DNA from 2 places in the Clostridium sp. 29_15 genome. Region 1 is predicted to be linked to the other one. Evidence: predicted binding sites of a transcription regulator. Region 1 holds the regulator's gene; the other holds the start of a gene.
The links. The regulator CtsR, encoded in region 1, represses protease genes until heat stress. The targets are predictions, from matches to a motif close to AAGGTCAANNAAGGTCAAAT.
Positions count from the first base shown of each region.

Region 2: clpB (ATP-dependent chaperone ClpB) is a predicted target of CtsR. The motif match lies at 2,902-2,921, and genes of this name have one in related genera.

Region 1 covers NZ_MNRT01000004.1:5,385-9,834, reverse strand. The annotation lists gene BHW04_RS00610 (ATP-dependent Clp protease ATP-binding subunit) at 1-1,711, opposite strand, end outside; gene BHW04_RS00605 (CtsR family transcriptional regulator) at 1,863-2,318, opposite strand; gene BHW04_RS00600 (MBL fold metallo-hydrolase) at 2,480-3,115, shown strand; gene BHW04_RS00595 (DUF362 domain-containing protein) at 3,171-3,341, opposite strand; gene BHW04_RS00590 (PSP1 domain-containing protein) at 3,484-4,395, opposite strand; gene BHW04_RS00585 (DNA polymerase III subunit delta') at 4,397-4,450, opposite strand, start outside.
Region 2 covers NZ_MNRT01000016.1:31,986-36,435, forward strand. The annotation lists gene BHW04_RS02030 (helix-turn-helix domain-containing protein) at 1-668, shown strand, start outside; gene BHW04_RS02035 (helix-turn-helix domain-containing protein) at 707-2,773, opposite strand; gene clpB (ATP-dependent chaperone ClpB) at 2,970-4,450, shown strand, end outside.

The DNA.
Region 1 (4,450 bases):
TGGTACTACCAAACATTACTTCTGCTATAACATTAGAAAGTTCTGTCTTTCCAACGCCTGTAGGGCCACAAAAGAAAAATGTACCTATAGGTCTATGAGGATTCTTAAGACCTACTCTAGCTCTCTTTATAGCCTTGCAAATAACACCAATAGCTTCATCCTGACCTATAATTTTATTTTTTAGTACTTCTTCCAATCTTAATAGCTTATCAGCTTCCTTTTCATTTAAACGCTCTAATGGTACACGACTCCAAATAGAAACAACTTTTGCTATATCTTCTTCATCAACAACGCTGACAGCATTGCACGTACAAGCCCTCCATTGCTCCTTAATGCTTTCAAATTCTTCTTTCAAAAGCTTTTCCTTATCTCTTAAGTTAGCTGCCTTTTCAAAATCCTGATTTTTTATGGCATCTTCCTTTTCCGTAACAGACTTTTCAATATCAATTTCTTTTTGCTTAAGTTCTGGTGGCAAAGTAAGCTTAGATATCCTTACCTTTGAAGCTGATTCATCAATTAAATCAATGGCCTTATCAGGCATAAATCTATCAGTAATATATCTATCTGCTAGCTCTACGGCTTTCTTTAATGCCTCATCAGTTATCTTTACTTTATGATGTGATTCATATTTATCTCTTAAGCCATATAATATCTTTAAAGTTTCTTCTTTATTTGGTTCTTCAATATTAATTGTCTGAAACCTTCTTTCTAAAGCGGCATCTTTTTCAATATACTTTCTATACTCATCAATGGTTGTAGCTCCAATACATTTGATTTCTCCTCTTGCAAGGGCAGGTTTTAGTATATTAGATGCATCTATAGCACCTTCAGCTCCTCCAGCTCCAACTATGGTATGAATTTCATCAATGAAAACAATAATTTTATCTTCATTTTTTAATTCATTCATTACCTTCTTTAAACGTTCCTCAAATTCTCCTCTATATTTTGCTCCTGCCACCATGGAAGTAATATCTAATGTTACAAGTCTTGTTTCCTTTAGACTTTCCGGAATATCACCTGCAACCATCTTTTGAGCTAATCCTTCTATAACAGCAGTCTTTCCAACGCCAGGCTCACCAATAAGGCATGGATTGTTCTTTACTCTTCGGCAAAGTATCTCTAGTACCCTTTGAGTTTCCTCATCTCTACCTATAACAGGATCAAGTTTTCCTTCCTTAGCAATCTGAGTTAAATCTCGACTATACTGATCCAGCATTGGAGTCTTATTTTGCTTTTTTTCTTTATTTAATATTTTCTTATTATCTCTAAAATCATTGCCTGATATATACTTTTCCAATTCATCTTTAATCTCCTGCATATCAATCTTACATGTACTTAAAATCGTATATGCAACCCCCTCACTACCATTGATAAGTGCTTCTAAGATGTGTTCTGGTGTGATGAAGCTATGATTAAATTTTCTTCCTATATCTATACTGTCATCAAAAAGCCTTTTTGCCCTAGGAGTTAAAAGCATATCTCCTGTTACTATTTCTTCATCTCCAAATCCTAAATATTCTTCTATCATCTTTTTTACTTTATCTAAAGTAATCATTCTGTTATTTAAAACTTGACTAGCATAGCCACCTTCTTTTAAAATTCCAAGTAAAATATGTTCTGTCCCTATATACCCATGCTTAAAATTCTGTGATTCCTGTTGTGCTTCAATTAGCACCACTTGTGCTCTTTCCGTAAACCTCCCAAATATCATCATTGCACCTCCATACCATATAGAACTATCCTTTTTAGCTATTCTATCCCAATTTGTATTATTTAATCTTTATAAATATTTATGACTAATATAGCAATTTAATTCTGTCATCGCACTACTATATAGTAATTTTAATAAGTTAAGTGCTTCATTATGATAATAAAATATTGACCATACCTTTTAAAATATCTGCACGAACTTTATTTTTATCTTCCACTAAGCCTAAAGTTCTATCGTTTACAGCTATTTTGATTAGTTCATATTCCCTTACTGTAATTATATTTAATTCTAGCAAATGCTCAACTATAGATACTGCACTTTGATAAGTTATACTTGAACCTATTGCTTCATTTAATATAGAAATTTTTTCTTGACCACTTTTATGGTATATCCTTTTAACTATGATATATCCCCCTCCACCTCTTCTACTTTCAATAATATATCCCTTTTCACAAGTAAACCTTGTAGTTAATACATAGTTAATTTGTGAGGGAGCACAGTTAAATTTATCTGCCAATTCATTTCTTTGAATTATTGCTTGATTGTCATCTGTTTCATCAATCAATGAATAAATGAAATCTGCAATTGTATCTGATATTCTTGCCATAATATTACCTTCCTAACGCATTGACCTTCTTTGACTTTAATTATATACAATTACTTTTCCACTGTCCATAAGCTAAATTTTAAAAAAATTCCCTACTTATGAATTATTCCCAAATTATTACTTAAACTAAATAATAATATGTTTAATAGGATGTGATAAACATGAAAATTCAATGGTTTGGCAATAGCACATTTTTGTTAACTACTAACTTAGGTAAAAAGATATTACTAGACCCCTTTAATATTTTTAGTACATTAAATGAAAATATTACTGCTAATATTTCTACCTTCAGTAGGCCTATAGACTTTTCTTCTGCTAAAAACATAAAAATCTTTGGAAAAATAGTAAATACTGATTGCAACTCTGCTATTGAAAACATTAAAGTAGAAGGCTATAAATGTAAAAGTGATTCAATTAATGGTTTAAAAAGAGGTCCAAATATAATTTATCTATTTAAAGTAGATAATTTAAAGATTTGTCATTTAGGCTATCTAGGCGAGTTTATTAATAATGAGCTAATAAAGATATTAAGTAATGCTGATATTCTTTTCATACCTATTGGCGGTAATCTTTGCTTAAATGGAATTGATGCATACTCTTTATCTGAAAAGCTTAATGCAAAATATATAATTCCAATGTGCTATAAAAATAATTATAACAATTTTTACTTTAATGGCCCTAAGGATTTTTTATCATCTTGTAAAAATGTAGTTTCAATAAAAACTGACACTGTTTATCTTTCAGATTTCTATAATAGCAATATTCCTTCTACAATACTTATGCATAATGTATTATAAAATCTGATTTTATATAATAAAAAGAGATATCTTCCTAGATATCTCTCCCCCCACACTATTCTTGAACTGGTGCTCCAACTGGACAAACATTTGCACAGTTACCACAGTCAATACAAACATCAGCATTTATTTCGAACTGAGTATCTCCTTGAGATATAGCATCTACTGGACATTCTGCAGCACAAGCACCACAGCTAATGCATGAATCTTGAATTGAAAAAGCCATTTAAAAACACCTCCCATTATTTAATAACTCTACATATCTATTTTATCATATCCACTATTCATTTCAAGTCTATAAAGACCAGCTTTGTTGTTTTCTCATATAAATATTAAATATTGTTATTAATTTCTTTTAAATTGGAATTCTATCTATCTTTCATTAAGTCTTTCATCAATTTTCTATCTTCTTCAGATGTAACTTCTAATTTAATATCTGAATCATCAACTGAATCTTCATAGCTTCCTTCTAATAGTTCAATATTTTCAATTTTATAATCTTCTAAAACTTCATCTTCAGTCTTTTTACATTTTAATTTTACTTTTACACTTTCCTTAATTATATTATTAGAAACTACCACACCAGTTCCACCTTCTGTTTTTACAATAGAACCTACTTTTGGAATTCTTTTTCTAATATCTTCATATGTACTCTGCTCATAATTTAAACAACACATTAATCTTCCACATATTCCTGATATCTTCGTTGGGTTCAGTGATAAATTTTGTTCCTTAGCCATTTTTATTGAAACAGAAGCAAAGTCTCCTAAGAATGTTGAACAACACATTTGTCTACCACAAGGTCCAAGTCCTCCCAGCATTTTAGCCTCATCTCTTACACCTATCTGCCTTAGTTCAATACGTGTTTTAAATATTGTTGCAAGATCTTTTACTAGCTCTCTAAAATCAACCCTTCCATCTGCTGTGAAATAGAATATTACCTTATTATTATCAAAAGTATATTCTACATCTATAAGTTTCATGGTAAGCTTATGTTCAGCTATCTTTTTTAAACATATACTGAAAGCATCTTTTTCCTTTTCCTTATTTTGATTATGTTTTTCTATATCACTGCCAGTAGCAACTCTTAATACACTTTTTAGTGGTGCAATTACATCATTTTCATTTATTTCCTTTAACCCAATGACACATTCACCAAATTCTATTCCTCTAGCTGTTTCTACCACTACAAAGTTTCCCTTTTCTATATCTAAACCTGCTGGATCAAAATAATATATCTTGCCAGCTTTCTTAAATCGTACTCCTATAACTTTAATCATTTTAACCCTCCATAAAGTCCATAAGCATTATTCTTACAGTCATTGCCCAACTAAC
Region 2 (4,450 bases), on a different contig from region 1:
TTTGCTACAAAGAAACTAATGAAATACAAGAGGGATATAATAAACTTATGAATGCCGTAAAATATATAGATTATATTGAAGATAATAAGGATAAAGGAAAAATATATCAAGAGTTTGCTAATTTAAATATATTGTTAAATAAAGTTGAGGCAGATAGATATATAAATCTTGCAAGAAGATATCAAGGTAATGATTTAGTTGAAGTTGCAAATTCAAAAGCAGAAAATGGAAAATATTACTTTGCCATAATGGATAATGTTAAGGCAATAAATGAAATAAAAGAATCCATAGATATTTTCCCAAAGGAAAATGAAAGAGAATATGTGAAATTTCTTATAAAATGTATTTGTACTTTATATTATAATAATGAACTTGATTTAGCTGTTTCTATTTGTGATACTGCTTTGAATTTATCTATATGCTTTAATGACTTACATCTTATTGAAAGAGCATATTATTTTAAAGGAATGCTTTTACAAAAAAATAATAAATATAGAGAAGCAGAAATGTATATGAATTTATCTACAGATTCTTTATTTAGATTTGCCAATAAAGAAGAGAGATATAAGAGATGTCTGGAAATGGCTGATTTATATTATAATTTAAATGAACCAAAAGAATGTATAAAATATTTTACTTTAGCTATGAATTTAGAAAAGAAGCTATAAAAGATAAGCAAAACTGCTTATCTTTTTATAAATAATTGTTATTTTATGTTTCGTAAAATTATTAGTTTTGCACCGTATCCATTTAATTCAGTAATTATATTTAAGACAGAATTTTTTTTGCTGTATTTAAATTCAATTTTAGGATAAGAAGCTTTATGGAGTATTTCTTTTTCTTCTTTGTTAAGTCTTTTAGGAGAGCCCATAGAAAGCCAATAGTTATAGGAAGAACCAGTGCTTTCATCGATGGTATAAGTGATTATCCTTGTTGAACTTTTTAAATTAGCTATATTTAAAGAGTATTTCTTTTTAAAGGATTTTTTTAATATACCATTTTTATAGATAGTTTCATATTTAGCTAAAGAGTCCATATCGTTATTATGACAATATAGAAGTATAGCACATAGGTCATCAGATTTAGTTACGATACAACCATCATCAATGGATACTATTTCATCAGCCAGCTTGCTTAAAAGATAAAAAGCATAATAAGATGGTTTACGTATCCCCATATCATTAACAATTCCAGAGGCTCCAATAAATACTTCGTTAGTGATGTTGGTAGCTTTTTCTAACACATCAAAATTTCTTAAAAATGAAAGGTTATCCTTTTTAAAGATAGTACTGTGTATTATATAAGGAAGCATGTAAGAAGTGTCATATATTTGATTTAAAGTGTTTTCAATGATAAAATCATTATCCAAAATTTTGAAATTAAATTCACTATTTAGAAAATCTAAAAGATTATTTTTAATTTCTTTGTTTATGGTAGAAGAAAATTGAAATTTTAAGTGTTCTATAGGTGAAAAATCTAATGCTGAAAAATATTCAATAAAGCTTTTTAAAACATTTCTATATTTTTCGGTGGTAAAGGTTAAATTATCAATAACTATTAATGGTTTTATGTCAATATCATAAAGAAATTCTAATACAGATTTAGCTCTATTCCAATTATAAAAGTCAGAATCTATGAAGACCCCCATATCGTTATGGAACATCTTTTCCAGTCTACCATAAGTAAAGTGTATTTCTTCTTGCACCTCTTCTAAAATATCTTTATTATCTTCAATTAACAGGTCGAAAGCTTCACCGAGATTTAAAATATCTTTGAAATTATTATCAAATATATTTAATGATTCATTCATGTTTATATGTATATTCCAAAGTTTATTTTCAAAATTAAACCTATCATAGTTTTCTAAATTATATGATAATAAATTAAGAGCATTATTTAAATCTAAGGAAGTAATATTTTTGGAATTATCAAAATCCTTTTCGTTTAAATAATATTTCTTTCTGTATTGAAGGGGGGTACAACCAAAATATAATTTAAAGTTTTTATTATAATAACGTACATGGGAAAAACCTATTTCTTCAGATATTTCAGTTATACTCATAGAAGTATCTAAAAGAAGTTTAATTGATTCCTCTATACGAGTAAGATTTATTAAATGAGTAAAACTGTGGCCAGTAGCATATTTAATTTCATGAGATAAATAATGTGGACTAAGAAATTCCTTTTTAGCTATTTCCTGTAAGGTTATATTATTGTTATAATTATTAAAGATATACTTAGAGATTCGATGATATCTATCTAGTTGTTCTGATTTTTCTTTAAGCTCCTCTTTATCGGTAGTAAGGTAGTGAAAATTATTTATTAAATGATAAAGCAAGTTGATTAGAATATCTTCTATTTGTTCGTCGAAATCATCTAGAGTCTGAACAAATTCACATAATATTTTGCAAAGAAGAGATTTAAGCTCATCATATTTTTCGCCACTTTGATCCTCTTCATCGTTAGAATTAGTATAAAAGAAAACATTTCTAATATCCTTATAATATTTTTCGAAGAAATCAGGATCGATTTGAAATATCAACACTTTATTATCACTTTCGCTGGAGAATGAATGACATTCATCAGGGTTAATTATTTCAACTTCATTTTCTTTTAAAATAAAACTATCTGTATCTATGGAAATATTGATAGTTCCCTCCAGTACATAAATGATCTCGGTGGAACTATGCCAGTGAGTGGGATAATTATGAATATTATAATACGAAATATTCACTGGTAGATTTAAAGGATAGTTTATATATTGCTTTCTCAAAATTTCACCTCTTTTATCTAAAATTATCTTTTTTACTATCTTAAGCTTATGGTAAATATTATATCAATTAATTTATTATAAAACAAAAATACTGGTAATAATATAAAAAGAAAAAAGATAAAAATATACTTTGACTTTCTTTGACTTTTATATTACTATAATAATATAGTAAGAAAAAATAAACGAGGTGAAATAAATGAACGTTGAAAAAATGACATTAAGAGTACAACAAGCATTAAATGACGCCAATTTAACAGCAGTAAAATATAGTCATCAACAAATTGATATAATTCACTTATTTTCTGCTTTATTAGAACAAGAAGATGGATTGGTACCTAATATTTTCACAAAGATGGGCATTAATATAAAAATGATGAAATTAGATGTTGCATCAGCTTTAGAAAGAATGCCAAAGGTATCAGGCAGTGGTTCTGAAGGTGCAGGACCATATATAACAAGGGATATTGATAGGGTGCTTATTGCAGCAGATGAAATAGCAAAAGAATTTAAAGATTCATATATAAGTGTAGAACATCTTATGCTTGCTATATTAGATGTAGATAAAAAAGGATCAACTAAAGAGATTTTAAATAAATATGGTGTTAATAAGAAGAGCTTTATGAAAGTACTTCAGGAAGTAAGAGGAAGCCAAAGAGTTGATACACAAGATCCAGAAGGAACATATGATGCTCTTGCTAAATACGGTACGAATCTTGTGGAGCTAGCTAAGAAGCATAAGCTTGATCCAGTTATAGGAAGAGATGATGAAATAAGAAGAACAGTAAGAATACTTTCTAGAAGAACTAAGAATAATCCAGTGCTTATTGGTGAGCCAGGTGTAGGTAAAACTGCTATTGTAGAAGGGCTTGCTGAAAGAATTGTTCGAGGAGATGTACCAGAAGGTCTAAAGGATAAGATTATCTTTTCATTAGATATGGGTTCATTGATTGCTGGAGCAAAGTATAGAGGTGAGTTTGAAGAAAGATTAAAAGCTGTATTGAAAGAAGTTCAAAATAGTGAAGGAAGAATTATTTTATTTATTGACGAGATCCATACTATTGTTGGTGCTGGTAAAACAGATGGGGCAATGGATGCTGGTAATTTAATTAAGCCACTTTTAGCTAGAGGAGAACTTCACTGTATAGGTGCAACAACCTTTGATGAATATAGACAATATATAGAAAAGGATAAGGCTCTAGAGAGAAGGTTCCAACCAGTAATTGTTGATGAACCATCAGTAGAAGATGCAATTTCTATTTTAAGAGGGTTAAAAGAAAGATTTGAAATTCATCATGGTGTTAGAATTCATGACTCAGCATTAGTTGCAGCAGCAAAATTATCAGATAGGTATATATCAGATAGATATTTACCAGATAAGGCTATAGATCTTATTGATGAAGCAGGTGCTATGATAAGAACAGAAATAGATTCTCTACCATCAGAGCTTGATGTTGTAAGAAGAAAGCTTATGCAACTTGAAATTGAAAAAGAAGCATTGACTAAGGAAAAGGATGAAGGTTCTAAAAAGAAGTTAGAAGCTCTTGAAAAGGAATATGCAGAGCTTAAGGGTAAAAATGATGAAATGACTGCCAAATTTGAAAGAGAAAAAGGTGCCATAGATAAACTTAAAGAGTTGAAGAGTAGGCTTGATGATGCTAGAGGAAACTTAGAGCAAGC